One region of the Psychromonas sp. KJ10-2 genome, then DNA from elsewhere that is predicted to be linked to it. Evidence: predicted binding sites of a transcription regulator. Region 1 holds the regulator's gene; each other region holds the start of a gene.

Region 1 (7,724 bases):
CAGGAATTTGTCCACCAATCAATTTTAACAGGGTCGTTTTACCGATACCACTTGGCCCTAGTACTGCAGTAATTTTCCCCTGCTCAAACTGCATATCTATATTCTCAAATATGCTTTTTTCTTGTCGCTTGAAACTAAGTTGATTAATTACAATATGTTGTGTTGACATAAATACCTTTTCTCTATGAAAAGAAAGTTTAGTTTGATCGATAAGCCAATGATAGAACTTAAACAATCAGTCAGAATCGAGATAAATAACGATTTGGGTTGGATTTTACCTTTAAAATCATAAATAAGCGAAACTTAGCAGGTGCAATTCCATTTTTTCAATATTACAGACAAATTATATCCCTGTAAGTTTCGGTGATGTTCAGATTAATAGTAACATTAATAGCGTTTAATCTATGTAATATGAGACACTCTTGTTATGATTGGCACATATTTTGATTTCATAAATTGATTACCATAAACAATGCTCGCGATCCTTTGCGGACTTTGATATTTTGATAATAGATTTGCTGTATTTAATAAAAGAGTCGATAAATGATAGATACCCCCTATGGAAAAATCAGCCAAGATAACTTTCAACGCGCACAAAAAATAAAACTGTTTGTTTGCGATGTTGATGGTGTTTTTCAGATGGTCGCATTTACCTAGGTAATGACGGAGAAGAGTTAAAAGCCTTCCATACAAAAGATGGCTTTGGGCTTAAGGCGATTATGAAACAAGGTATTGAAGTCGCGATTATTACAGGTCGTCAATCGAACATTGTCAGTAATAGAATGTCTGCCTTAGGTGTACAACATATTTTTCAAGGTAAAGACGATAAACTTACCGTGTACAAAACACTATTGGCGCAATTAGATTTAACGCCAGAGCAAACAGCTTATATCGGTGATGATGTGGTTGATCTGCCGGTGATGCAATTATCTGGCTTAGGTATTGCGGTCAATGATGCCCATCCTCTGGTGCTACAAAAAGCAGATTTAATCACTACAGTAAAAGGTGGATTTGGCGCAGTGCGTGAAGTGTGCGATCTATTTTTACAATGTCATGGACAACTTGCTATGACACAAGGTAAAAGCGAATAAATGAACAAACGACAGAGCATCCCTTTTATTGTCCTGTTTATCGCCTGTGCGGTTTGGGTCTACTTTACAACGGACACTGAATACCCTGCGTTACCAGATCATCACCCAAGTTATATAGCAGATGACTTACAGAGTAATCATTATGACCAAACTGGTTTTAATGATTATCGCGTCTTTGCTGATAAAGCCACTAACTACCCAGAAGATGATTCAACCTTGTTTGAACATCCTAAAGTAGTCATCTACCATAAAGACAAAGAGACGGGTGTGGTCACTATTTGGCAACTCACCAGTATCAAAGGCACATTAAAAGAAAAAAATAACCTATTATTATCAGGCAATGTGTTTATTAAGAACCTAACAGAAGATCAAATAGTGCAGACGATGTCCACTGCACAAGCAACAATAATGCTGGATACTAAAGTGATCACCAGTGACTTAAAAGTGACTTGGACAGGACCACAACTGAAACATGAAGGTGTTGGTATGTGGGCGTCGATAGAAGGCGAAGAGATGAAACTTAATTCGAATATAAAAGCGGTGTACTTTAATGAACCTAAATAAATTAGCATGCTTACTAAGCATTTCATTGTTTAATGCCAATGTGATTGCATTAGAGTCTGATTATAACCAACCTATTCATGTTTCTTCAGTAAAGCAACATGCTAGCTTAAAAACCAACACGATCACTTTCACTGATGAAGTTTTATTAACTCAAGGTTCGATTAAGATCACAGCTGATAAATTGACGGTTATTCGAGGTGAAAAACCTAATCATGAATTGATGATTGCAGAAGGTAAAACCTCCGTTTTCCATCAAATACAAGACGATGGTAAACCATTAGATGCAGAGGCGAATAAAATTACCTATGATGTAGCAGCAGGTAAGATAACATTAACCGATAATGCACAAGTAAAACAATTAGATAGCCAAGTAAATGGTGCTGAAATAGAATACTTCTTAGCCACTCAAGAACTTAATGTAAGCACCGATCAGAATACTAAAGAGCGCGTAAAAACCATCTTTTTGCCTTCGCAATTTGAAAAAGATAAAAACAGTGACTCAACCTCAAATACAGGCGGTTAATTAATATGGCAGAGTTATGCGCAACAGGCTTAGTTAAGAGCTATAAAGGGCGTACCGTAGTAAATGGTGTTGGTCTTACAGTCAAAACCGGCGAAATTGTAGGGTTACTTGGCCCTAATGGTGCTGGTAAAACCACCTCTTTTTATATGGTGGTTGGTTTGGTTAAACAAGATCAAGGCACCATTGTTATTGATGATGAAGATATCTCTAGCAACCCGATGCATATTCGAGCACAAAAAGGCATTGGTTATTTACCACAAGAAGCGTCCATTTTTAGACGTTTAACGGTAACAGAAAATATCATGGGTATTTTACAGACCCGTAAAGAATTGACACAAAAACAACGCGAAGAGAAACTGAACACTCTTTTAGAAGAGTTTCATATTACTCATATTCGTGATAATAAAGGGATGAGTTTATCGGGTGGAGAGCGCCGTCGTGTAGAGATTGCACGCGCACTAGCCACAGAACCAAAATTTATTCTACTTGATGAACCTTTCGCTGGTGTTGACCCGATTTCGGTAATTGATATAAAAAATATTATTCAACAATTACGTGATCGTGGCTTAGGTGTATTAATCACCGACCATAATGTTAGAGAAACGTTAGATGTTTGTGAACATTCCTATATAGTAAGCCACGGAGAAATTATTGCTGTGGGTACACAGGATGAGATTCTGGCAAATGATCATGTGAAACGCGTTTATCTAGGTGAAGAGTTTAAACTTTAAATAATTGCCATACGTTCAGGAAGATATGTTTTGATGAAACAGGGTTTACAATTGAAAATGGGTCAGCAATTAGCGATGACCCCTCAATTACAACAAGCAATAAAACTATTGCAGCTTTCAACATTAGATCTGCAACAGGAGATCCAAAACGCTTTGGACTCTAACCCTCTTCTTGAACAAGACGACCAAACAGGATCTGAAGATACTGTTAAAGAAGCAGATAGCAGCGCATTAGATACCACTGAAGCGATTACTCAGCAAGAGTTCTCCGATGACCTACCTGCAGAAAAAGAGTGGGAAGAATCATACAACTCAACGCCGATCACTGGTACTAGCTCTAATGCAGTAGCCTATGAAGGTGAGAACACTTTATATCAAGGTGAATCATCTACCTCATTACAAGACCATCTATTATGGCAAATGCAACTTACCCCTTTTACTGAAACAGACCAAATTATCGCGATGGCGATCATCGATTCCATTGATGAATCAGGTTATCTCACCACAGACTGTGAAAGCATATTAGAAAGCCTACAAACTGACTTAGAAGAATTAGAGTTGGATGAAGTGGAAGTGGTACTAAAACGCATTCAACATTTTGACCCATTAGGTGTTGCGGCGCGCACCACTCAAGAATGTTTACAAATACAATTACGTCAACTTTCAGAAACAACACCTTGGCGTGATGAAGCTATCCAAATACTGGAACAGTATATGGATCTACTTGGAAACAGAGATTACCGCACACTGGCAAGAAAAAGTAAGTTAAAAGAATCTCAATTAGCTGAGATAATGCGTTTAATTCAAAGTTTAGAGCCACGCCCTGGTAATCGTGTAGAAACCAGTGAAACGCAATATATCGTGCCAGACGTTTACGTTAAAAAAATTAATGGGCAATGGCGTGTTTCCCTTAATCAAGATTGTGACCCGAATTTATCGATTAACCAACAATACGCAAGTATGTGTACGGGTAATATCAGTAAAAATGATTCACAATTTATAAAGGGTCATTTACAAGAAGCAAAATGGTTTATTAAAAGCTTAGAAAACCGCAATGAAACCTTATTAAAGGTAGCTAACTGTATTGTGCAACAACAACAGGCCTTCTTTGAATATGGCGATGAGTCTATGAAACCCATGGTACTTAATGACGTTGCCTTCGAAGTAGAAATGCATGAGTCGACCATTTCACGTGTTACGACTCAAAAATTTATGCATACTCCTCGTGGTATTTATGAGTTGAAGTTTTTCTTCTCTAGCCATGTAGCAACCAATGGGGGCGGCGAATGCTCATCAACCGCTATACGTGCTTTAATTAAAAAATTGGTCTCTGCAGAAATCACCACAAAACCCTTAAGCGACAATAAAATCACCCAGTTATTAGAAGAAAAAGGGATCAAGGTAGCTAGACGTACTATTGCTAAATATCGTGAATCCTTAGGAATTCCACCTTCTAATCAACGTAAACAATTACTTTGAACCAAGAAGTAATGCAAATAAATAAGGATTAACTATAGTCATTTAATGCGAACCTGATAAACTCGCGCGTCCATTAAATACAGTTAACTATTATTATGAAAATATCTACTCTATTAAATCAACAATCAGTATTCTGTAAAACAGCTTGCACAAGCAAAAAAGGCGCACTAGAAAAAATCAGCCTTATCGCAGCAAAAGAACTCGATTTAGATGCCCATGAACTATTCGAAAGCTTAATTGCACGAGAGAAAATTGGGTCAACAGGTGTTGGATCTGGGATTGCTATTCCACATGTCAAAATTTCTAGTGAGCTACCCGCTACAGCTGTCTTTTTGCAATGTGAAACAGGTATCGATTATGATTCATACGACGGTAATAAAGTGGATATACTATTCGCTATTTTTGTGCCGGAAGACCTTTGCAAACAATATCTTTCTGCACTATCAGAGATAAGTCAAAAGTTATTGGACAAACAATTCTTGCGTCAATTACGCAGCGCAGACAACGCAACAGAGTTATTTGAATTACTAACGCTATAAAGTAAAAGGTGAAAATATGAAATTAATTGTTATAAGTGGTCGCTCTGGCTCAGGAAAAACAATTGCACTTCATGTTCTCGAAGACCTAGGTTACAACTGTATCGACGGTGTGCCCTACCAATTACTTGAGCAACTAATTGATACTTTAGATCCTAAGGACAATAAAGTTGCTGTTACCCTTGATGTGCGTAATATGCCAAGGGAAGTTGAGCAGATAGAAGATCTGATCATTTCATTGCAAGGCAAAGTTGAATTAGAAATTATCTATATCGATGCATTAACCAGTGAGTTAATTAGACGTTATAGTGAAACGCGCCGCTTACACCCTCTTTCCAAGCAAAAGTACTCTTTATCTCAAGCATTAGAGTTGGAAAATAAGATTTTGGCACCATTAAAATCGATGGCGGCCTTCTCAGTTGATACCACTTCTCTGTCGATACATAATTTAAATGAGCACCTAAAAGTCTATTTACAAGGTTCAACAAAAAGTAATCTCCTCATCATTTTTCAATCCTTTGGTTATAAATATACACACCCTGAAGATGCTGATTATATGTTTGATGTACGCTTCCTACCCAATCCTTACTGGGAAAAAGAGTTAAAGGTATACACGGGTAAAGATAAGGTCATTCAAGATTATTTAAGCGCTTTTCCATTAGTCAAAGAAACCATTATTAATATCGAAAACCTATTTTTAAATTGGTTACCTCACTTAGAGCAAAATAACCGTAATTATGTCACCATTGCTATTGGCTGCACCGGTGGCAAACATCGATCTGTATATGTTACGGAGCAAATTGCCGCGCGCTTTAAGCACAAATACCAAGTACAAATAGAACATAAATGTTTAAAGGAGTAGTTCCGGTTGGATATCATTAAGCAAACAATTACAATAAAAAATAAATTAGGCTTACATACACGCGCTACCATCAAATTAGTTGAACTTGTCAATGCTTTTGATGCTCAAATCACCATCACACACAATGATAAAAAAGCCGATGCAGGCAGTGTTTTAGGCTTATTAGTGCTGGAAACCTGTTTTGGTCAAGAGATAGAGATCGAAGCGCAAGGCGCACAAGCAGAAGAGGCGATGCTAGCCGTTACCGAACTGATCGAAAATAAATTTTTAGAAGAAGAATAATTATAGGAGTTAGTATGCTGGAAAACACTAAAGTCGATAATACCCAGCTGCGACTTCAAGAAGTAAAAAAAGCCCTTGAAAGTGGTATGTTTGTTTTAGCACGCAGTATTTTAGATAAAATGCCTGCCTGCGATGTTGCCTTTCTCTTAGAGTCCTCGCCACCTGCTTACCGTAAAGTACTTTGGAATCTCACTGACCATGACCAACATGGTGAGATCCTAGAAGAGCTAAATGAAGATGCTAAAGATGGCATCATCAACCTGATGGGCACGGATAACCTCGTAGCCGCAACAGAAGGCATGGAAACCGATGGCCTAGCCTATGTCCTGCGTGGTATCCCAGATAGCGTTTACCGTGCTGTTTTGGAGCAAATGGACACACAAGATAGACAACGTGTCGAACTGGCCTTAGCGTATCCAGAAGATACTGCCGGTTCAATCATGAATACAGACACCACTACAGTCCGTCCAGACGTGACTATTGAAGTGGTATTGCGCTATTTACGTTTGAAAGGCTCACTACCTGATACAACCGATGCTTTATATGTAGTGGATACCGACAACAAGCTATTAGGCGATGTGTCATTATCTACATTACTCACAGAGGAACCCACTTCTATTATTGGCGATGTCATGAATCATGATACCGAGCCACTTCAAGCATTAATGGAAGAGAATGAGATAGCTAAACTGTTTGAACGACATGATTGGATCTCCGCACCAGTGATTGATGACGACCGGCAACTACTCGGCCGTATTACTATCGATGATATTGTTGATATTATCCGAGAAAATGCCGAACACTCGATGATGGGTATGGCCGGTATGGATGATGATGAAGATACCTTTGCACCTATCTTACCCAGTGCCAAACGTCGTACTGTTTGGTTATCAGTAAATTTGATGGCCGCGTTTATCGCAGCCTCTGTTTCAAATATGTTTGAAGCAACCTTAGAGCAAGTCGCCACATTGGCCGTATTGATGACAATCGTGCCAAGCATGGGAGGCATCGCTGGTAACCAAACCTTAGCCTTGGTTATTCGCGGTATTGCTGTTGGGCATATTAGTGGTAGCAATACACGATGGTTAATTGGTAAAGAAGCAGCGATCGGTTTATTGAACGGTATGATTTGGGCAATTCTAGTAGCCACTGCCGTAGTGCTTTGGAAAGGTGATATGCAGGTCGGTTATATTATTGCTGGAGCAATGTTTATTAACCTGTCCATTGCAGGTATCGCTGGAGTTTGTATTCCATTGTTAATGCATAAATATAAAATAGACCCCGCTTTGGCCGGTGGTATGGCATTAACCACTGTAACCGATGTGATTGGTCTATTTTCATTCTTAGGTATGGCTACCCTAGTATTACGCCATTAAATGATGAATCCCATAACGACTCATATGTAGTCGTTATGGTTCATTGCAAAATTATTAAATAAATTCTAACCAGGACTCAATTAGATTCGTAAAGTCCTCTAAACCACACTCAGCTTCGATCTCTTGATCATAAAAATTCAAATCATTGGCTTCATCTAAGTCAGACCCTGCCATATGTAAACTATGGTTGGTAATACTCGCTTCTTCTGTGGTGAGGTAAAGCGCAAACTCATCACCAATTAATTTATATTCTGTTATTTCTCGCAGCTGTAAATCCGAG
Region 2 (7,724 bases), 100 kb from region 1:
CCGCCACCTAGCATAATTTCACCGGCATCAGATAAACGACGAGCAATATTAAGGATCTCTTTTTGTGCTCCTTCAACTTCGCTGATTCTGATAGGTCCCATCGCTTCTAGGTCATCGGCTAACATCTCTGCTGCACGTTTAGACATATTCGCTAATACTTTATTCTTAAGCAACTCATCAGCACCTTTTAAAGCTAATTGTAGTTGCTCTGGTGGCACTTCACGTAATAGTGTTTGAATACCACGGTCATCAACATCGATAAGGTTATCAAATACGAACATAAGATCTTGAATTTGTTGACTCATATCTTCATCAGATTCACGTAATGAATCCATTAATGGACCTTCAATAGCCGTATCTAAGTAGTTCATAATGTTAGCAGCTGCTTTAGCACCACCCATTTTCGCTGCTTGTGCGCCAGCTTGACCTGCAAACTGTTTCTCCATGATCTCGTTTAGTTCTTGTAACGCTGCTGGTTGAACCTCTTCTAAGTCAGCAATACGCATCATTAAGTCTAAACGCACTTTCTCAGGGAATTGCGTCAATATTTCAGCAGATTGCTCTGGATCTAAATAAGATAAAACAATGGTTTGAATCTGCGGATGCTCATTTAAAATGATACTCGCAACTTGACGCGCGTCCATCCATTTCAATGAATCAAGGCCTTTAGAACCACTGCCTAAAATAATTTGATCCACTAAGTTACCGGCTTTATCTTCACCCAGTGCTTCAATCAGTGATGAACGAACAAAGTTTTCGCTATCTAACCCAATATTACTGTATTTTTGAATATCTTCGATAAATGCGCGATGCACACCACTCACTTTAGCTTGTGAAGAGTCGTCCAATGCAGCCATCTTCATACCTAACTTTTGTACTTGTTTAGGCTCTAAATTTCTGAATATTTGCGCTGCATCGGCAGGCGTTAAGCTCAACATTAATAAAGCCGACTTTTTCAACACCCGTTAATTGAGTAACGTCATAGGTAGTGACTTTTGTTGCTTCTTGGTTGTTTTCATTCTCACTCATCTTCCATTAACCACTCTTTAATTACTTGTGCCGATAAACCAGGCTCGTTAGCCACTAATGATCTTACTGCTGTTAATAGATCTTCATCTTTATGGAGATCTGGCAGTTTAAACTGACCATTACTCATTCCGAACTCAAGGCTTTCATTATCATCATCTGATAGCATTTGTAGATTATCATTCTCCACTGAACCAATCGCCCCACCTAGTTCATACTCTTCCGCGCTTTCAAGCGACTCTGGGTATAATAGTTTTTTCATAATAGGGCGAACGATTAATAGCAAAGTCAAAATAATGACAAATAAACTACCGCCAAATCTTACGTAACCTTGGAAGGTTTCTGTTTCCCATAACGCTTGTTCTGGTTCAACAGGTAATTCAGGTCGATTAAAGCTGACTGAAGCCAGTGCCAAAATATCGCCACGTGCAACATTGATCCCCAAACCACCCAATAATAACTGTTTAATATTTTCTACTTCTGCTGCACTGCGTGGTGTATAAACGACTTCACCCGCTTCATTGGTTGATTTAATGTAATCCAATGCCACTGATACTGCTAATCTATCAACTTTACCCACTTTATGTTTAGTATGCGTAATGGTGGTATCTACTTCATAGTTACGAGTTGATTCTGTACGAGAAGAGCCATTATTTTCAGCCTTGGCATTTTCCGCTGCTTCCTCTAACTCTTCAGGAATCGCACCATTTGCAGGAGGTTGATTTGATAAAGCACCCGGTACAGAACCAATATTCGCCCCTAATGATGACTTATCTTCAATCAGCATTTCACTACGTACAGCCTGATTAGAGGGATTAAAGGTTTTTTTCGTTTCCTCTACCACGGTGAAGTCCATCACTAAATCCACTTCAGAAGTATAGTTGGCGATACCTAATACTGGTATAAGGATAGCATCAATTTTTGACTTATATTCATCTTCTCTTTCACGCTGCATCGCAAACTCTTTGCTAGTTTGGGCAGAACTACCTGTACTACTTCCTGAATGCAGTAAACGCCCTCTTTGGTCTGTTACTGTCACATTATTAGGTGAAAGTCCCTGCACAGCTGAACCGACCAGGTCTACAATGGAATCAACTTCCTGCGCAGATAACGCATAAGAACGTGCACTAGTTACAACAACTGTCGCACTTGCTTGTCTTTCTTTACGAGCAAACACACTCTCTTTAGGGATAGCTAATAATACTTGTGCATTAGTGATGTTTTTCATCTCTTTAATCGCAAGCGCTAATTGACGTTCACGACTTAGCTTTAACCTTTCTTTTTCAACACGTTGACTTACACCAAAGCCCATATCTTGTAATAAAATATCATCGCCGTTGTCCGCATCATCATTAGCTAAACCTGCGCGTGTCATTAGCAATTTAACTTTTTGATATTGATCGGACATAACTGAAACGTTATTACCTTCTAACTTGTAGGGGATTTTCTGTTGGTCTAAAAAGTCTAATGTAGAGATAAGTTCATCAGTTTGGTAAGTCCCTAACGGGCGGTATTCAGCTTCTTTACCCCATGACCAGATGATCACAACAATCGCCAACACAATTAATAAGCCAATAATCATGCTAATTTGTCGTAATACATCTACGTTAGAGAAGAATGATGAAACAGCACTTTTCTTTGGCGCTGCAATCTCACTTTCATTCCCTTCTAACAATAAATTTGCGTTGCTTGCTGAATCAGACACAGGACTTCCTTTTTAACTAATTTACTTTAAACAAAGACTGATTAAACAGGCATACTCATTATTTCTTTGTAAGCTTCTACCATTTTATTACGCACTTGTACTGTGGCATCAAAGGCTAAGCTTGATTTATTCGCTGCAATCATCACATCAGACAAACTGACGTTTTCATCACCCATTTCGAAACCGTTACGTAAGTCTGAAGTGTTTTGCTGCAAACCATTAACATTCTCAATAGCTTGCTTCAGCATGGCAGAAAAGTCCGCAGGAGCAGGGTTAACAGAAGAAGTGTTTAGATCACGGCTCAAGCCTTTTGCTTCTACACTTTGTGTTTGTAACTCTTTAAACATTGATGCTGCATTAATATTCATTGTGATTAGCCTATTTTTGACACTGATACTTGTAAAAAGCAATTACTATGCCATTAACTAAAAATAGGTATTAATTTATATTAAAAAGACAAGGTGCAAAAATTATTAATATAAGAAGTGAGTAAAAATAACGAAGTCAGGTGAGGAAAGGTAATGGCACTAAGTTACCTTAATGCCATTAATAATAATTAACTATTCAGCGTTTAACTTTTCAATCTCTTTATCTAAAGCTAAATCAGCACGCTCTGCTTTGAACTCTTGGTATAAAATATCTTTTTGTTGAGTATTAACAGTTCGTTCAGATGCACTGATCAGTTGATCAAAAATAGCCTGCGTAGATTGCTGGCCAATACCTACTAATACACACAGGTTGGTTTTATCAGCAATATTCACAATGTCTGTTTGAATTGGGTTAGTACCCACTAGCGTTTGCTGGGTTACTTGTTTAGAAACACTCGAGAAGGTTGTACCTGATTCAACACCTGACGCCGCTTCTATTTTATCACGGTATGTTTTATCCATCGCACTAACACGCGTTTCAATTCGTTGTGCTAAAGAGGTACGTGCATTAGCTACCGCTTGTTGTTTATCGATCGACATATTACCTGACCATAAAACACATTCAGATACAGCAATACCATCATCAATTTGAGGGTTTAAAATCCATCCTGGAATATCACCGACAGCGGTTTCTTGAACCGGCTCATTCGAAGAACATGCCGTTAATAACACAATAGTAGATAAGCTTAATAGAGACTTTACTTTAAACATCATTATTCCTTAATTTAAAAGATTAACAGCAAACACTGCTTAATGTGATTGCTATAACAATCATCCTTTTCATTACAGTCTAAGTTATTTATAAATTATTTACATAAAAAAATCCCCATTTTAATACTTAAAATGGGGATTTAAATTACTTAATATTTATCTAGCATCTTTTAGGATGCTGGAATGTTTACTAATTAGCTTTTGAATTCAGGGTAAGCTTCAACACCACAATCGTGCATATCCATACCTGCATCTTCTTGCTCAGCAGTAACACGGATACCCATAGTTACTTTGATGATAGACCAAACGATCCATGATGCGATGAATACAAATCCAAAGATAACCGCTGCGCCGTAAAGCTGAGTCATAACTGATGCACCGTCGTTAGACATTGGAACAACTAATAGACCGAATAGACCACACACACCGTGTACAGAGATAGCACCTACTGGATCATCGATTTTTAATTTATCTAGACCAACAATGCTGTAAACAACGATTACACCAGCAATTAAGCCGATAAGTGCTGAACCTAGTGGTGATGGAGATAGTGGATCAGCAGTGATTGCAACTAAACCAGCTAATGCGCCGTTTAGAATCATAGTTAAATCTGCTTTACCCCATTTGAATTTACTTACTAATAACGCTGCGATAGCACCTGTTGCTGCTGCTGCGTTAGTGTTTAAGAAGATTTGACCAACTGCTGTTGCATTTTCTGCATCAGAAACAAGTAGTTGAGAACCACCATTAAAGCCAAACCAACCCATCCATAGGATGAATGTACCTAATGTTGCAAGTGGCATGTTTGAACCAGGAATTGGGTGAACACTACCATCTTTACCGTATTTACCACGACGAGCGCCTAGTAAAACAACTGCCGCTAATGCTGCTGCTGCACCTGCCATGTGAACAATACCAGAACCAGCGAAGTCACTGAAACCGGCTTCACTTAGGAAACCACCGCCCCAAGTCCAGTAACCTTCCATTGGGTAGATGAAACCTGTTAGGAATACTGAGAAGATTAAAAATGCCCATAGCTTCATACGCTCAGCTACTGCACCCGATACGATAGACATTGCTGTTGCAACGAATACCACTTGGAAGAAGAAATCAGATTCTAAAGAGTGGTCTGCACCTTCAGAAGGTGAACCAATTAATGAACCAAAAGAAGGTAACCAACCACCAGCGCTGTTATCAACATACATAATGTTGTAACCAACTAATAGGAACATAGTACATGCAATTGCATATAGTACGATGTTTTTAGTTAAAATTTCGGTAGTGTTTTTAGAGCGAACTAAACCTGCTTCTAACATGGCAAAACCTGCTGCCATCCACATAACTAGCACACCTGATATTAAAAAATAAAAGGTATCCAACGCAAATCTTAGTTCTGTAACTGTTGTTTCCATAATAGTAATCCTTAACTTATATAAACTTGTGGTTTAAAGTGCTTCTTCGTCGAATTCGCCAGTACGAATACGAACAACTTGCTCTAATGGCTGAATGAAAATCTTACCATCACCTACTTTCCCTGTATTAGCTGCGCTAATAATAGCCTCAACTAAACGCTCAACATCTTCGTCCTTAACCGCAATTTCTAATTTCACTTTAGGTAAGAAATCAACTTGGTATTCTGCGCCACGGTATAATTCTGTGTGGCCTTTTTGACGACCGAAACCTTTAACTTCAGAAACAGTAACACCTGCGATACCAATACCCATGACTGCTTCGCGTACTTCATCTAATTTAAATGGCTTAATAATTGCGGTTAACATTTTCATCATATATTCCTTTAAGGTGTATTAAACGTTTGTTCATAGCCTTCTATTAACAACTACCGTGCCAGAAAAAATAATCATTAATTAACAACAACTTAAGAGGAAACCACCACTAAATACATATCGAAAACGCACCATAACAGTGCGTTAATTAAGTGTGCCATGCACCGATATGTAACAGATAAAATATTTATCACAAAAATAATTAATGAACTTAGTAAATGATTGATTGTCATGATCCTTTATGCCCATAAAAGCTGATTTATACTGCTTAGAAAGCAACTTTTATTAGCATTTAATCCTTTATCTCTCTGCTATCAATGGCCATGAAATAAAAATTAATTAACCAACTAACCTGCTTAGCCCTTAGCAAATAAAGCTTCATCTGCTATAGTGCGTAACAATTTTTCGACTTAACAACCTTGAAGGTATGTAACATGAAAAAAATAAGCCTACTGCTTATCACTTTCTTACTGAGTATGAATGCGCTTGCCGCTCCAATGATTGTTCCTAAAGCTCCATCAATCGCAGCCAAAGGCTACCTATTGATCGACTTTGATTCTGGGAAAGTCCTTTCTGAAAACAATAGTACTGAAACGCTAGAGCCAGCTTCTCTAACTAAGATGATGACCAGCTATATCATCGGTCAAGAGCTTAAATCTGGTAACTTAAAGTTAACGGATAAAGTAACCATCTCAAATAATGCTTGGTCTAAAAACTTCCCTGATTCTTCAAAAATGTTTATCGAAGTCGGTAAAGAAGTGACCGTTGAAGATTTAAACCGAGGCATCATTATTCAATCAGGTAATGACGCTTGTGTGGCGATGGCTGAGCATATTGCAGGTAGTGAATCTGCTTTTGCTGACCTAATGAACTCGTGGGCAGCGCAATTAGGCATGAATGATACACATTTCGTAAACAGTCATGGTTTACATGCAGACGGTCATCATACAACCGCTGCTGATATGGCTATTCTAGCGAAAGCAATCATCACAGATGTACCAAATGAATACAAAATCTACAGCGAAAAATCATTTAAATACAATGGTATCGTTCAATATAACCGTAACGGTTTATTATGGGATAAAAGCCTTAATGTAGATGGCATGAAAACTGGCCATACTAGTGCAGCTGGTTACAGCTTAGTCTCTTCTGCAACTAAAGATGGCATGCGTTTAATCAGTGTTGTTATGGGTACTCGCTCTGATGAAGCCCGTAAAGTTGAAAGTAAAAAGCTATTAAATTGGGGTTTCCGTTTCTTTGAAACAATCACTCCTTATAAAGCTAATGACCAACTAGCTAATGAACGTATTTGGATGGGTACACAAGCAAACATTCGTTTAGGTGTTCCAGTTGATACGCCATTAACTTTGCCACGTAACCAATCACAAAACCTAAAAGCTGACTTTGTAATCGACAATGAATTACGTGCACCAATTCAAAAAGGTGACATAGTAGGTCAAGTTAACTACACACTAGCTGATGAAGCAGTGGCAAGTTACGATTTAATCGCTTTAGAAACCGTTGAAGAAGGTGGTATTTTCAGCCGTATTATTGACTACATAAAATTACTATTTATTGGTTGGTTTGGTTAAAATAGTCCCCATATATACCATTCACATACAGGTATAACATTACCCCAATAACTAAAAGTGAGGCTTGTCCTCACTTTCTAATATCTAACTTGTTCAGGAACCAATCATGGCATTGAATACTAAATTTGATGAATTACTCGACTTTCCATGTAGCTTTTCATTTAAAGTAATGGGCCTTGCTGACCCACAACTTATTCCAGATGTAGTGTCTGTTATTCAACAAATTGTACCAGGTGATTATGCACCTACAGTTAAACCAAGCTCTAAAGGTACTTACCATTCATTAGCAATTCCAGTGATTGTGAATAGTAAAGAGCAAATTGAAGATATTTATAGTGCTTTAAATAAACTCGATCTTGTACGTTACATTTTATAAGCCAACAATATGACAACCATTCAAGATAAATTAATCATTCGTTACTTAGGGGTTAAACCCTACCAAGAAACGTGGCAAGCAATGAGTGATTTCACTGAACAA
Region 3 (7,724 bases), 580 kb from region 1:
TGAATATCAAAGGGTTTTGGGAGGTATTCAAACGCACCACTTTGATAAGCATTGACTGCACTGTCTAAATCGGAATGTGCGGTCATAATAATGATCGGTATCAGGGGTAGCGTTGATGAATTTTCTGCATCAACTCTAAACCATCTATGCCAGGCATACGCACATCAGAGATAATAATCTCTGGTTGTTCAATAAGCAGTTGTTGCCATAAACATTCTGCATCTGGGAAGCTAGCATGTTCAATATTTTCTGCTTTTAATGTGCGCTCTAATACCCAGCGAATGGCGTGGTCATCATCTACAATCCAAGCGGTCATTATAGCTCCTTATTTTTTCTTATTATGTTCAATGTTATACCTACTAAATTAATGTGTGGCTCTGTTTTTTTGCACAATGTAGAGCGCATTATTAATATAATGGGTATTAAATTGGCAAAAAGACTGAAAACTCTGTTTTGCCTTTACTACTCTTAAATTCAATTCGTCCGTGATGTTGCTTAATTAACTCTTGCGCAATGGATAACCCTAAGCCAGTACCATCTTTACGTCCAGTCACCATCGGATAAAAGAGGGTGCTGCGAAGGTGCATCGGGATACCAGGACCGGTATCGATAATCTTTATTTCAGTGGCTAAGCGTTGTGGCAAACCATTGATGGTCACTTGATGTGCAGTACGCGTACGCAATGTAATGGAGTTATTCTCCGGCATATTTTGTAAAGCTTGCACGGCATTTTGTATGATGTTCAAAAATGCTTGCTGTAATTGATCTGGTTGCATTTCAAAGTCTGGAATACTTGGGTCGTAATCGATATGCAGGGTGATATTGTCTGGAATATCTAAGCTCACTAATTTACGCACTTTTTCTAATACAGAGTGAATATTATGGATGCTTTTAGCACCGGCTTTTTGTGGACCTAACAACCGGTTAACAAGCGCACTCAAGCGGTCTGCTTGTTCAATAATAATCTGGGTAAACTCTTTAAGGTCTGGGTTTGGTAATTCAGCTTCTAATAATTGTGCTGCACCACGTAAACCACCTAGTGGGTTTTTAATTTCATGCGCTAAACCACGTACCAGTTCCTGTGCTGCTTTCTGTTGGTGTTCTTGATAGTGAACTTGACTAATACGCTTTTGTTGCTCAATACAACGCATTTCTATCAGTATGTAAGGCGTAGCTTGGGTGTCGATATAACTCGCACTTAAATCGATTAATAACGGGCTGCCATCAATAAGCAGTGTTGTTTCATTTTCAGTAAATGAAGACTCTTCAAATAATAGGTTTTCTATCGACTCTGGTGAAAAGTGAAATTGTTCGGCGATACTTTTTAAGGTTTGACCATATAGTCGTTGTTTACTTTGCGATAGTAGTTGTTCACTAGCTGGGTTTGCATAGATCAAAGTCAATGAAGAATCTAACGCAACAAAAGCGGTTTTGGCTTCTTCAAGAAAGGTAGAGATTAGATTGAGACTAGGTTCTTTTAGCATGTTTTTTAATCTACTTAATGGATATTCGTTGTAAATGAACGGTAACAATTTGTGTTGTTGCTAATACTTGCCCATCTTCACCAATTAAATGTGCCTGAACTTGGTGTGTGCCTCGGTCAACATTGAGGGCTCTGATGGTTGGTGATATTTGTGGAGAGCCTAATGCTTGTCCATCTAAATATAATTGCAGTAATTGGGTGCTTTCTTTTTCTGGTGTGGTTTTCACATTAATTTCTAATGTGCCTTCATTACTGCGGATCGCCGTATCGTCTTGCGGGTAGACAATTTCAGCTTGATATTTAACAGCCTCTTTTTTAACTTTTTCTAAATCTTGTTTATTTTTTTGCAGCTTGTGCTTGGTGTGTATCAACAGGTTCTTGATTAGAGACTAAATTTTTATTTTCTACTGTGATTTGTGGTGTACCAGGAGGTGCTGTATCTGCAAAATGTGTTTTACCTTGGCTATCCACCCAACGGTAGATTTTTGTTTCAGCAAAGGAAAGTGTGGAATAGGTGCAAAGTAATAATGCTAAAAATGTAGTTAATTTCATAATCTAAACCTTAAGTAGTAAATAGTTGATTGTCGAATAGCTAAAGGATTAAGACAATAAAAAAATTTACTGTAAACGAGGTTATTCTATAAATGTTAACCTTTGCTCATATAAATGAGGTTGTTCAATGTAACAGTGATCTGCATTTTCTATTGATATAGTACTTACTTTCAAAGTGATAAATATAAAATAAAAGGAGTGAGCGATAGCTCACCCCTGATTCTGCTTGGTCAATATTATTTAATAAATAACATTTCAGAGTATTTAGGCAATGGCCATAACTCATCAGCAACAAGTAACTCAAGTGCATCAGCATGCTCACGTGCTTCACCCATTAGAGGACAAAGAACGTCTGCGCTGTGACGCATATGAGCTTCAGCATCTGCAAAGTCGTGCTTAGCAATTTCAGTATCAATCTTAGTGATTGCAGCTAACAGACCATTTACATGTTCAGCAACTTGCTTAGTAATGCTTGAATCTAATTCAATGCCTAAGTCTTGTGTTGAAGTAGCCGCTAGGCTTAGCTCTGATAAGTAAGCAATTGCTGCTGGGTAGATTTTAGTCTTAGCAATATCACTTACTAATTTAGCTTCAACTTCAATCGCTAGATTGTATTGTTCAGCATAAACTTCATAACGGCTTTCCAATTCAACCGGTGTTAATACACCTGTGTTTTGGAATAGGTCGATCACTTCTTGTGATTTGAATGCTGGTAAAGCATCTGCAGTTGTTGGGATGTTTTTAAGACCACGCTCTTCAACTGCGGCTTTATGCCATTCTTCTGAGTAACCGTCACCGCCGAATACTGCATTGCCGTGAAGTTCCATTAACTCTTTTAATACAGTAATAACAGCAGCTGTTTGATCTTCAGTTTTTAAAGCAGCTTCTAGTTTTTCTGCAATCCAGTTTAATGAATCAGCAAGCATTGTGTTCATTGCGACTAATGGACCTGATACTGATTGCTCAGAACCAACAGCACGGAATTCAAAACGGTTACCTGTGAATGCAAATGGAGACGTACGGTTACGGTCACCTGGATCACGGTCAAAGTTAAGAATTTGAGAAAGACCTAGATCCATCTCGCCGCCTTGAGTACAAGTAGTTAGTTTACCTGTTTTGATTTCATCAAATACTTTCTCTAACTGGTCACCTAGGTAAACAGAAAGGATTGCTGGTGGCGCTTCATTAGCACCTAAACGATGGTCATTACCAGCAGAAGCGATAACGGCACGTAATAATGGACCGTATTTATGTACACCACGAATTACCGCACCACAGAATAGTAAGAACTGTAGGTTTTTATGCGGCGTTTTACCTGGGTCAAGTAAGTTACCTTGTGTGCTGTTACCAACAGACCAGTTAACGTGTTTACCTGAACCATTTACGCCTGCGAATGGTTTTTCATGTAATAGACATAGGAAGCCGTGCTCTTTAGCCGTTTGCTTCATCATTGTCATTAACAATTGTTGTTGGTCTGCACCTACGTTTGCTGCGCCGTAGTAAGGAGCAATTTCGAATTGTCCTGGTGCAACTTCGTTATGGTGAGTTTTAGCTGGGATACCTAGCTTGTATAGTTTGTCTTCAAAATCTTGCATGAACACTTGAACACGGGCTGGAATTGCACCGAAGTAGTGATCATCAAACTGTTGACCTTTAGCTGGTGCTGCACCAAATAAAGTACGACCTGCTAGTAGTAAGTCTGGACGTGCATTAGCAAAGTTCTCATCAACTAGGAAGTATTCTTGTTCAGGACCACAGCTTGAATTTAATGTAGCAACTTCAGTTTCGCCCATTAATTTAAGTACTTTCTGTGCTGCTGCATCCATTGCTGAATTAGAGCGTAATAGCGGGATTTTTTTATCTAGTGCTTCACCAGTCCAAGACATGAATACACTTGGAATCATTAATGTTGCGCCATTCGCTGTTTGTTGGATATAAGCAGGGCTTGTTGGATCCCATGCTGTATAACCACGTGCAGCGTTAGTCATACGTAGGCTACCGTTAGGGAAAGAAGAACCATCTGGTTCACCTTTAATTAACAGGCTACCTGTAAATTCGTTAATTGCATTACCTTCAGAGTTAGTCAGGATGAATGCATCATGTTTTTCAGCGGTAATGTTAGTCATTGGGTAGAAAACATGAGAGAAGAACTTAGCACCTTTAGATAGCGCCCAGTCTTTCATTGCTGCTGCAATAATATCAGCTGTTGCTTTATCTAAAGCAACACCTGTTTGAACTGTTTTTTTGATCGCTTTAAATGCATTTTTTGATACTGCTTCTTCCATCTTAGCTAGATTAAAAACATCAGTAGCCCAGATTTGATTGAGTGGCTCAGTTTGAGCGACCTCTTTTGGTGCACGGTTAGTAATTTGTTCAATTGCTTGTAGGCGGACTTGGTTTCCACTCATGTAATGCTCCTTGCTGATATTAATAGCGCTATTGTTATTTGTGATAACTATTATTAGATGTTAAATACAAAAATATGAAGTTATGACAACTAGATAACAATGAAATTAGCAAGAAGTAAGCCAGTTTTATATTTTTAAGGGGATTTATCAATAAAGACAAAAAAGGACCGCAATATGCAGTCCTTTTTTAATTTAAAAAGAGAGATGGATTATACGCTGTAGTACAGGTCAAACTCTTTAGGATGTGTTGCTTGTGAAACAGCTTCACATTCAGCCGTTTTTAGTTCAATAAATGCATCGATTGCTTCATTTGAGAATACACCACCTTCAATTAAGAAGTCACGGTCAGCATCTAGTGCTGCTAATGCTTCTTCGAAAGAAACCGCTACTTGTGGGATTGCATCTGCTTCTTCTTTTGGTAAGTCGTATAAATCTTTATCTAAAGATTCACCTGGGTGGATCTTGTTTTTAATACCGTCAAGACCCGCCATTAACATCGCAGAGAAACCTAGGTAAGGGTTCATTGTTGGGTCTGGGAAACGTACTTCAATACGTGCAGCACGTGCTGTTGGTACGATTGGAATACGGATAGATGCAGAACGGTTACCCGCAGAGTAAGCTAGCATTACTGGTGCTTCAAAGCCTGGGATCAGACGCTTGTATGAGTTAGTTGATGCGTTAGTAAATGCATTAATTGCTTTAGCGTGCTTGATGATACCGCCAATGTAGTAAAGCGCAAGCTCAGATAGGCCGCCGTAACCGTCACCTGAGAATAAGTTAACACCATCTTTACCTAATGATTGGTGACAGTGGTTACCAGAACCATTATCGCCAACTAACGGCTTAGGCATAAACGTTGCTGTTTGGCCGTAGGCGTGTGCTACGTTATGTACAACGTACTTGTAGATCTGAATCTCATCGGCTTTTTCAACCATAGTGTTAAAGCGACAAGCGATCTCATTTTGACCCGCTGTTGCTACTTCATGGTGATGTGCTTCAACGACTAAGCCCATTTCTTCCATGATTAAACACATCGCTGAACGTGTATTTTGTGATGAATCAACCGGTGCTACTGGGAAGTAACCACCTTTGATGCCTGGACGGTGGCCTGTGTTACCATCTTCATAAGATGTACCTGAATTCCATGCTGCTTCTTTAGCATCAATAGAGTAAAACGCGCCTGCAATGCTGTTACCGTATTTCACGTCATCAAATAGGAAAAATTCAGGTTCTGGACCAAATAGTACTGTGTCTGCGATACCTGTAGAGCGCATATAAGCTTCTGCACGCTTAGCAACAGAGCGCGGATCACGGTCGTAGCCTTGCATGGTTTTTGGTTCTAATACGTCACAACGTAAGTTCAGTGTTACATCATCTGTAAATGGGTCTAATACAGCTGTTGACGGTACTGGCATTAGTACCATGTCAGAGTCTTGAATGCCTTTCCAGCCTGCGATTGAAGAACCATCGAACATCTTACCTTCTTCGAAGAAGTCTTCAGTTACTTGATGGTGTGGAATCGATACGTGTTGCTCTTTACCATGTGTATCAGTAAAGCGTAAATCAACGAATTTTACATCTTGTTCTTGGATTAAAGATAAAACGTCTTGGATTGTTTGTACAGACATGTTGTAGAACCTCATTTGACATCGGAAATGTGATGAATTGAATGCTTATTTCTTGATAAAGAAATAAGCATTTATTGGATTTCTAAACTTATATATATCATGTTGCCAAAAATATGCCAACTCGCTTGCCCCTATCAAGCCTGACGATTGGCCCTATCAAAAAGGGTGATATAGCACTTTTTTGAACTTATTTGGTGCGATCGCGCACCTATTTGGTGCGTTATTGTTTTGATGTGATATTAACCCTGCTTTATTTCGCTGTTTTAGGCAATTTAGCTAACTGTGACCGACTTAAAACTTTCTATTTTTGAAATTATGTTTACAATGTGCGCACATTTGGCTAGAACACTTCCTGTGCTTTTATAGCCTAATTCTTTTTATACCAATTAAATAAAAATAGACGCGTCTACTTTTATTTAATTGGTATTTTTAATAGTAAGTTATTTTTGAGGCGCATCATGTCGTTAGATAAATTAAGAAATATTGCCATCATTGCTCACGTTGACCATGGTAAAACAACATTGGTTGATAAACTGTTAGAGCAGTCTGGTACATTAGATTCACGCGGTGGTTCTGAAGAACGTGTAATGGACTCTAACGATCTTGAAAAAGAACGTGGTATTACGATCCTTGCAAAAAACACAGCAATCGTATGGAACGATTACCATATCAATATCGTAGATACTCCTGGACATGCTGACTTCGGTGGTGAAGTAGAGCGTATTCTATCTATGGTAGATAGTGTTTGTCTTATTGTTGATGCGGTTGATGGTCCAATGCCACAAACTCGCTTCGTAACACAAAAAGCATTCGCACATGGCCTTAAGCCAATTGTTGTTATTAACAAAATTGACAAACCAGGTGCACGTCCGGAGTGGGTAATGGATCAAGTATTTGATTTATTCGATAACTTAGGTGCAACTGATGACCAATTAGACTTCCAAGTTGTTTATGCTTCTGCATTAAACGGTTGGGCAAGTACTGATATGGACGAGCAAAAAGATGACATGGAAGATTTATTCCAAACTATCGTTGATAATGTTGCTCCACCAGAAGCGGATCGCGAAGGCGATTTCCAAATGCAAATTTCTCAACTTGATTACAACTCTTACGTTGGTGTAATCGGTGTTGGCCGTATTACACGTGGTAACGTTAAAGTTAATCAACAAGTTACTATTGTTGGTGCTGACGGTAAAGAGCGTAAAGGTAAAGTTGGCCAAGTATTAGGTTACTTAGGTCTTGAGCGTCATGATGTTGAAGTAGCAGATGCTGGTGATATCATTGCAATCAGTGGTTTAGGTGAACTTAAAATCTCTGATACGATTTGTGCACAAACTAATGTTGAAGCAATGCCTCCGTTAACGGTTGATGAACCAACGGTAACAATGACATTCCAAGTAAATACTTCTCCATTCTGTGGTAAAGAAGGTAAATACGTTACTTCACGTAATATCTTAGATCGTCTACACAAAGAGCTAGTACATAACGTTGCACTTAAAGTAGAAGAAACTGAAGATCCGGATAAATTTAAAGTATCTGGTCGTGGTGAACTACATTTAGGTATCTTAATCGAGAACATGCGTCGTGAAGGTTACGAATTAGCAGTATCTCGTCCTGAAGTTATTGAAAAGACGATTGACGGCCAATTACATG
Region 4 (7,724 bases), 110 kb from region 1:
GAACTTAGAGCCTACATGTGTAGGATAGGTGGGAGGCTTTGAAACCGCGTCGCCAGATGCGGTGGAGCCGACCTTGAAATACCACCCTTGTATGTTTTGAGTTCTAACCATGGCCCCTGAATCGGGGTTTGGGACACTGTTTGGTGGGTAGTTTGACTGGGGCGGTCTCCTCCCAAAGAGTAACGGAGGAGTACGAAGGTTGGCTAATCACGGTCGGACATCGTGAGGTTAGTACAATGGTATAAGCCAGCTTAACTGCGAGACAGACACGTCGAGCAGGTACGAAAGTAGGTCATAGTGATCCGGTGGTTCTGAATGGAAGGGCCATCGCTCAACGGATAAAAGGTACTCCGGGGATAACAGGCTGATACCGCCCAAGAGTTCATATCGACGGCGGTGTTTGGCACCTCGATGTCGGCTCATCACATCCTGGGGCTGAAGTCGGTCCCAAGGGTATGGCTGTTCGCCATTTAAAGTGGTACGCGAGCTGGGTTTAGAACGTCGTGAGACAGTTCGGTCCCTATCTGCCGTGGGCGTTTGAGAATTGAGAGGAGCTGCTCCTAGTACGAGAGGACCGGAGTGGACGAACCGCTGGTGTTCGGGTTGTTATGCCAATAGCATTGCCCGGTAGCTACGTTCGGAATCGATAACCGCTGAAAGCATCTAAGCGGGAAGCGAGCCTCAAGATGAGTTCTCACTGGAACTTTAAGTTCCCTAAAGGGCCGTTGGAGACTACAACGTTGATAGGCAAGGTGTGTAAGTGCGGCAACGTATTGAGCTAACTTGTACTAATTACCCGTGAGGCTTAACCATACAACACCTAAGTAGTGTTGTTATGTGACCAAGATTGTCAAAGAAGACGTTAAAATATAAGCGCTTGTGATAGCGTATTTACATAATGCTGATTAGATAGAGCAAAAAACAAGAACATTAGAACATCACTTTCCTAATTACAATTTATGCTTGGCGGCCATAGCGCTGTGGTACCACCTGATCCCATGCCGAACTCAGAAGTGAAACGCAGCTGCGCCGATGATAGTGTGGGGTCTCCCCATGTGAAAGTAGGTCATCGCCAAGCGCCTCATTTAAAATAGCCCCACTGGTTAGTTCCGGTGGGGCTTTTTTAATTGTGTTGATTTATGTGAACTACGCAGAAAGTAGGGCGAGTTTACCGACAGGTAAGGGTCACGAGCGGAGGAGCTCTGCGACGACTTTCCATCGCCAAGCGCCTAACAACGATAAACCCCAGTCTTCGAAAGAAGGCTGGGGTTTTTTCGTTATTGATCGCTTAGACGCCGATGACTACTTTTACATGGGATAAACAAAGTAGTGACGCAGTCGCCACCCTTATGTGTGACAGTAGGGCGAATATCGCGACAGCGATGGGTTATGAGCAATGTTCACCCAGCGCCAAGCGTCTCATTAAACGAACCCTGTTGACTTGCGTCGACAGGGTTTTTTTATGTCTAAAATTCGAGAGTATCTGGCTTATTGAAATTTACCCTCCCAATTACGAAACATCTTTTGACCTTGGGGCGCTGGCTTCAGCCTGCAGTGTCTTTGTTTTTATTTTGAGTTTTAGCTTATGACTATCGCTACTGATTTCTATTTATTATAAAAATCTATAGGGTATTGGTCGGAACGGTGGAAATCGAATCCACAACCTGCCGCTTAGGAGGCGGCTGCTCTATCCAGTTGAGCTACGTCCCGGAAGTATGTTGATTAATATAACTTATTTTTTCTTATAAGTATCATTAACCATTATTCTGCTCACCTATGAAGAAATTTCATACCTTTTATAATAGTCATTATAATGCGTAGATAGTTTTTACACTAACTCATTGTGAATCTTAGGGGAGCTACTTATACCAATTGTATTAAATAACTGATCTAAGTTTTGCGCCGGAAAAATGGCTTAGTTTGAGGCGTAAGTTGATGTAAATGGTTATTCCCTATACGAAACTTACAACGAAAAAATAAGTTATTTTAACAAGTAAAATAGATCAGTTACTTACTATGATTGGTATCAATCACTCTCTTGTTAAAAGTTTGTCCCCTTATTTAATATAATTACTATTATCTCTAAAGTTATAGTAGATCTCGCCGATACTAATATCAGATAACATTTTATTACCAAGGCAGGGTTTAATGAAAATACTACTAATTATTTCGACATTAATTTTTATGCTTCAGGGATGTTCTGCGGTTAGAGTTATATCGGCTGAGGAATATGATGCAATGAAGGACAAAGAAGTGGCTCGTAATAGTGATAACTATCTTTATTATTATATTGCCCATTCTACTAGTCATAATTATTTATCTGATAAAGACAGCGATACTGGTGGCGTGAAAACAGGTTCTAATGGATATGGCCACCTTTATAGCTTTCAAGGTAAGAAGTCTTTAATTCTCTCTGAAATAGTCAGTAAAATGGCAGATCAGCTTTTGTATAACTACAATGACCAATACCATAACAATTCTTTGGCATTAACCTCTTTAGTTGATCTCAATGATTACAATAATACGAGTTGGTTAGGACAAACTATTTCTGAGCAATTTATACATGAGCTTCATATAAGACAAGTACGTATTGTCGATTATAAGTTAACAGGTAACATCCAAGTAACCCCTGCCGGTGAGTTTGCTGTAACAAGAGATTGGAAAAAACTTAATAAGAATGTAGATGTTAGTCGTATTTTGACAGGTACCATTTCACGTAATGAAGAGGGGTTATTGTTAATGTACGTATCGTTAATGCAACTGATAACGCGGTAGAGTCAACGACTAGCGCATTTATACCTGAACGTATGTTTGTAGGTGGTGTATATGATTATCGCCCTAGAAACTACATTTCACGCAATAGTACTAATGATAATAATCGTGTATCAGTACGCCTTGTTGAATAAATAACTCATCTAATACATTACTGTGTGTTGCTGTCCTGACAACACACGTTAACCCTTACACTCCTTTCTCCGACTGTTAAATAAAGCCTCCCTTTCTTAGTTAATGCATTGTAGGTATGAATATTGCTTGTTTATATCAGCACACTAATTAACTGATCTATATGCTTGTGAAGGTAACTTACTGCTTGTTGGCGAGTTGGTTATTTATTACGGGAATTAAGGTTACTTAGTTAACATTATTAGTATTGAAGTTAATAGGGCGATTTAGCCTATATGTAAGGAGTTTCGATGTTCAGTTTTATACTACAGAGGCGTTTATTGGTAGCGTTAATCTTATCTAATTTTCTCTTAACTGGCTGTTCACTCTTTAAAAAAGAGGTGGTGGAGGTCGAAAAAGTGGATACTTATAAATTTGTTGCCGTTGGTTATGCCACTATGAGTGCGCAATCAGGTGCAACGGATGATATAAAGATGCTAAATGCGATAAAGGCATCAAAGTTAGAAGCTTATAAAGAATTAGCAGAGCAAGTGTATGGTGTCATGTTAACTTCTGAAAATAGCGTACAGCAGTATCAATTACGTAACGATGGTCTAAGTACTAAGGTGAAAGGCCTAGTTCGAGGAGCGAAGGTATTGCGTAGCTATCATGAGAATGACTTGTATATCACTGAATTAGGATTGAATATGGAGACCTTACCTTTCCTTAAAAACGCTGAGTTTACGGATCGAAGTGAGGTCATTCAGGTACCAAGTAAAATCTATTATTAATGAATTAACGGTTCAGTCATGATTATTTCTGCTGGAAGTTAGGGAGTATTTGATCTGGAGGAGAGGAGGTTTAATCAGACTAGGCTTGGATATTTTTACCCAATAAGCTCGCGCTGTTTAACACACCCTTTTGATCATAGGTAACAGAGTTCTGTCCTTTAGCTTGGGTAAGTACTTGCATCAGGTGTTTATTGCTTTGCATACTTAATTCAATGAGACGCCCATTGATATCATTATCTTTTTGGCACTCATTTAAATGATCTTCAATTTTAGTTCTTAACATTTGTAGATCATTATCTTGTTGGATTTGACTTAAGTTATCTTCAGTGCTGATTTTTTGATTAGCCTGGTTGATGGCTTGTAGCTGTTTTTGTTTATTAGACAAGATAAGGTTGAGTGTATCGAATGACTTTTCTTTAAGGCAAGCTCTCTCTTTATCGAGTGTCTCATGGAGAACTTGAATCGTATTTAATAACTCATTTAACTGGTCTTTTAACATAGGGTATTCTTTAAGTTAACAGTTTAACTTGAATAGGCGTCGCTTAAATCATGTTCAAACTTGCCAATATTTTCAGCTAACTGTGTTGAGTTAATCTTATAGTCGCCTTTTAAAATAGCTGCCTTTAATGTTTCAACACGTTTCATATCCACTTGAGACTCACTTGAAGCTTGTTTTTGCATTTTATTTAGATTCACTGCTTGCGATGTTAGTTGCACAGAATCCTTGTGTGGATTTTGCACCTCTTTCTTATCGGCGATGTTGCCATTACTTTTCTTGAGTGAGTTATTTTGGTCAATCGCAATACTATTTTGTAATGTTTGACGGTTGATATTTATACTCATAATCGTATTCCAATTAGTCTACATGGTTAACGTATCGGCAGTGTCTTATAAAACTTTAGCAAAAAGCTGACTTTTTAAAAAGAAACTTGTACTTCTTTTAAAGCATAGACTGTACCAACAACTTCTCGTTGGGTCCGTGTGTTTTTGACTCTAACAGTACTACCTATATTACCATCTGTTAATGCAATTCCCGAGGCTTTTATTTTTAGCCCGCTTTGGTTTGCGGTAATGGTCACTTTATCACCCTTACAGACATAACAAACATCTTTAAAGCGAATACCTCTTTGCGAAGATACGTTTCGTTTAAGTCTGACACCATTTAATAAAGCGAGTTCAGAAAAAGTACTCCCTCTCACTTGCGACTTGGCCTTATAAATTAACTCTATATTCTCTTCATCTAATGTTTCACCTTTACTTAGCGGGCGACTACTGACAATTAACGGGATCAGTGTTTGTACTTTAACTCTTACGTATAAATCCCAAGGTGTATCATCTTTACAAGATACTTTAACTGCGGTTTTACTTTTAATTTTATCGCCAACGATATAACCCTCTAAAGGGATTGTACATTCAGTAAAAGTCATCCTGTCAGAAATCGGATTCGCTTTTATATAGAGCTTTTGTTCCTCTGTTAACTCAAATGTAGCTTGGTATTTATTAAAAATAAGCGTTTCAGCAAACTTTTCTACCTCTTTTGAGTAATTAGGGGATGCAAAAATATGAGAAGACCCTAGACTTAGGATTAGGAATATAAATCGAAGCAATTTGCTCACCTTAGTTAAGTGAATTTGTTTCAGTAATAAATGACGTAGTAAAACAGTATAGATGTTTTTTACTTAAAAATAACCATAACAAAAAGGAATGGAATATGGCAGGGGTTTTAGACTCAGTTAACCAACGAACTCAGTTGGTAGGACAAAATAGACTTGAGCTATTGCTTTTTAAACTGGGTGGAATTCAGCGTTACGGGATTAACGTTTTCAAAGTAAGAGAAGTCTTACAATGTCCACCTTTAACTGTACTTCCTAAGTTAAATGGTGCTATTCGAGGTGTTGCTTATGTACGTGGGCAAGCTATCTCTATTATCGATATGAACCTAGCGACGGGTGGCCGTGCCATTGATGATATTGAGAACCGATTTATTATTGTCACTGAATATAACCGTTCAGTGCAAGGTTTCTTAGTGGGATCAGTTGAGCGAATTATAAATATTAACTGGGAAGATATTCTTCCACCGCCGGCAGGTAGTAGCCGCTATAGTTATTTAACTGCGGTAACAGAGGTAGATAACTCCCTGGTTGAAGTGCTAGATGTAGAGAAAATACTGGATGAGATTGCGCCAGTAAATACTGAAGTAACCGAGCAAATTACCATTGAAAACATGCAGAACAAAAAAATTCTAGTCGCAGATGACTCGTCAGTAGCACGTAAACAGATCCAGCGAACTTTAACCAGCTTAGGGTTAGAGTGTGACCTAGCCAAAAATGGTAAGGAAGCGCTTTCTATGTTGCAAGAGGTTGCTAAAACTCAGCCTGTGTTTGATAAATATGCGCTAATGATCTCCGATGTTGAAATGCCCGAAATGGATGGTTATACCTTAACCTCTGAAATAAAGGCTCATCCAGATATGAAAGATTTATATATTATTCTTCATACTTCGCTCAGTGGAATTTTTAACCAAGCCATGGTTGAGAAAGTGGGGGCAAATGACTTTATTGCAAAATTTAATCCTGATGAGTTGGCGATTGCCGTACAAAAGGTGATTAATTGTTAGGTAAAGCATATTAATCAATGTTATTTTTCAATCATAAAATTATAAGAAAGGGTTTTTTAATTTTATTACTTAAAAATATGTTTAAAGCAATTAATGGAATGCAGGTAATTATTAGTGAAAACTTTGTCTGATCAACTTTATAAAAAGTTTGCTCTTTTTCTAGAAAAACAATGCGGTATTGTATTAGGGGATAACAAACAATATTTAGTTAAAAGCCGTTTAAGCCCTCTTGTCACGCAATTTAACTTAACAGGATTAGAGGAATTGGTGGAGAAGGTAATTAATAGCCTTAATGCTCAAATGCGTAATGCTGTTGTAGATGCGATGACCACCAATGAAACGCTATGGTTTCGTGATATTTATCCTTTTGAATTACTTACTCATAAACTGTTTCCGGAAATTTTACAAAACAAGAAAAATATTAAAATTTGGTCTTCTGCAAGCTCATCGGGTCAAGAAGCTTATTCTATTGCGATGACCGCATTGGAATATAGTAAAGCCAAACCAACGAGTAATTTAAATGTACAAGTGGTTGGTACTGATATTTCTGATTCAATGTTAGCGCAATGTAACCTAGGTCAATATGATCTACTTGCATTGTCACGTGGTTTATCTGAAACACGTAAGCGTCAATTTTTTATTCCAGTTCATGGCTTAAGCAATAAAATGCAGGTGAGACCCGAGGTCAAAAAATTGACTTCCTTTCGACGTCTAAACTTATTGGATAGCTATGCTTCATTGGGTAAATTTGATTTAATTTTTTGCCGAAATGTATTGATCTACTTTTCTAATGACGTTAAATCTAAAATTTTGAATCAGTTTGCAGGTGCTTTAAACCCTGGTGGGTATCTTATTTTGGGGGCGTCTGAATCTTTAAATGGATTAACAGATAAGTTTGAAATGGTACGTTGTAATCCGGGCATTATTTATAAATTAAAAAGTAAATAATCGCAGTACTGGATACAAATTCCTTGTTTAGCACATTGATTAAAGAGGCAACTATTGCCTCTTTTTTTAGTCATTTTTTTATTGTTACTATTACCTTCCTAAGCTTAAGTGTTATTGGTTACAGTTAGCTGAGCACCAAGCCACAATGTCTTCCAACGTCTTATCTTTTTGATTTAATTTATACATTTCCCTCTTTAATTGAAAAAAATCGCTTAGATAACTCCCTTAGTTAATTTTTTGGCACAAGCTTTGCATTTATCTAGACAAAGGAGAAATTTATGGCACTTAACTTTGAAAAAGCATTAGGCATTCATCAGCACACATTAGGTATTCGTTCACGCCGAACTGAAATTTTGGCGTCAAATATCACTAATGCAGATACCCCTAATTACAAAGCAAAAGATATTAATTTCAAAGATGCATTAAATGCAGCTAAGTCAGGAAGTGGCGTGTCGTTAAATCGTACCGATACACTTCATAAGCCT

What was found. Region 1 encodes sigma-54, which starts transcription at its own class of promoters, with help from an activator protein. Its sites were predicted from a motif close to GTTGGCACGNNNNTNGNNT; they were not measured.
Region 2: fliE (flagellar hook-basal body complex protein FliE) is a predicted target of sigma-54. The motif match lies at 3,136-3,154, and genes of this name have one in related genera.
Region 3: glnA (glutamate--ammonia ligase) is a predicted target of sigma-54. The motif match lies at 6,174-6,192, and genes of this name have one in related genera.
Region 4: ACLKL2_RS16305 (LPP20 family lipoprotein) is a predicted target of sigma-54. The motif match lies at 3,017-3,035, and genes of this name have one in related genera.

Annotation. Positions count from the first base shown of each region.
Region 1 covers NZ_CP178827.1:3,228,779-3,236,502, reverse strand. The annotation lists gene ACLKL2_RS15800 (ATP-binding cassette domain-containing protein) at 1-169, opposite strand, end outside; partial or broken gene kdsC (3-deoxy-manno-octulosonate-8-phosphatase KdsC) at 544-1,091, shown strand; gene lptC (LPS export ABC transporter periplasmic protein LptC) at 1,092-1,655, shown strand; gene lptA (lipopolysaccharide transport periplasmic protein LptA) at 1,642-2,178, shown strand; gene lptB (LPS export ABC transporter ATP-binding protein) at 2,184-2,909, shown strand; gene ACLKL2_RS15775 (RNA polymerase factor sigma-54) at 2,943-4,388, shown strand; gene ptsN (PTS IIA-like nitrogen regulatory protein PtsN) at 4,484-4,927, shown strand; gene rapZ (RNase adapter RapZ) at 4,944-5,786, shown strand; gene ACLKL2_RS15760 (HPr family phosphocarrier protein) at 5,793-6,068, shown strand; gene mgtE (magnesium transporter) at 6,083-7,444, shown strand; gene ACLKL2_RS15750 (YacL family protein) at 7,499-7,724, opposite strand, start outside.
Region 2 covers NZ_CP178827.1:3,124,526-3,132,249, reverse strand. The annotation lists partial or broken gene fliG (flagellar motor switch protein FliG) at 1-1,029, opposite strand, end outside; gene fliF (flagellar basal-body MS-ring/collar protein FliF) at 1,022-2,731, opposite strand; gene fliE (flagellar hook-basal body complex protein FliE) at 2,773-3,099, opposite strand; gene ACLKL2_RS15250 (hypothetical protein) at 3,292-3,873, opposite strand; gene ACLKL2_RS15245 (ammonium transporter) at 4,065-5,282, opposite strand; gene ACLKL2_RS15240 (P-II family nitrogen regulator) at 5,316-5,654, opposite strand; gene ACLKL2_RS15235 (D-alanyl-D-alanine carboxypeptidase family protein) at 6,089-7,246, shown strand; gene ybeD (DUF493 family protein YbeD) at 7,353-7,622, shown strand; partial or broken gene lipB (lipoyl(octanoyl) transferase LipB) at 7,632-7,724, shown strand, end outside.
Region 3 covers NZ_CP178827.1:2,644,908-2,652,631, forward strand. The annotation lists partial or broken gene glnG (nitrogen regulation protein NR(I)) at 1-316, opposite strand, end outside; gene glnL (nitrogen regulation protein NR(II)) at 423-1,484, opposite strand; gene ACLKL2_RS12835 (hypothetical protein) at 1,495-1,854, opposite strand; gene ACLKL2_RS12840 (DUF4124 domain-containing protein) at 1,820-2,035, opposite strand; gene ACLKL2_RS12845 (glutamine synthetase III) at 2,272-4,443, opposite strand; gene glnA (glutamate--ammonia ligase) at 4,653-6,071, opposite strand; gene typA (translational GTPase TypA) at 6,530-7,724, shown strand, end outside.
Region 4 covers NZ_CP178827.1:3,335,925-3,343,648, forward strand. The annotation lists rRNA gene ACLKL2_RS16285 (23S ribosomal RNA) at 1-813, shown strand, start outside; rRNA gene rrf (5S ribosomal RNA) at 963-1,078, shown strand; tRNA gene ACLKL2_RS16295 (tRNA-Arg) at 1,634-1,710, opposite strand; gene ACLKL2_RS16300 (FlgO family outer membrane protein) at 2,239-2,775, shown strand; gene ACLKL2_RS16305 (LPP20 family lipoprotein) at 3,195-3,674, shown strand; gene ACLKL2_RS16310 (flagella synthesis protein FlgN) at 3,754-4,173, opposite strand; gene flgM (flagellar biosynthesis anti-sigma factor FlgM) at 4,197-4,517, opposite strand; gene flgA (flagellar basal body P-ring formation chaperone FlgA) at 4,592-5,281, opposite strand; gene ACLKL2_RS16325 (chemotaxis protein CheV) at 5,386-6,291, shown strand; gene ACLKL2_RS16330 (CheR family methyltransferase) at 6,406-7,239, shown strand; gene flgB (flagellar basal body rod protein FlgB) at 7,518-7,724, shown strand, end outside.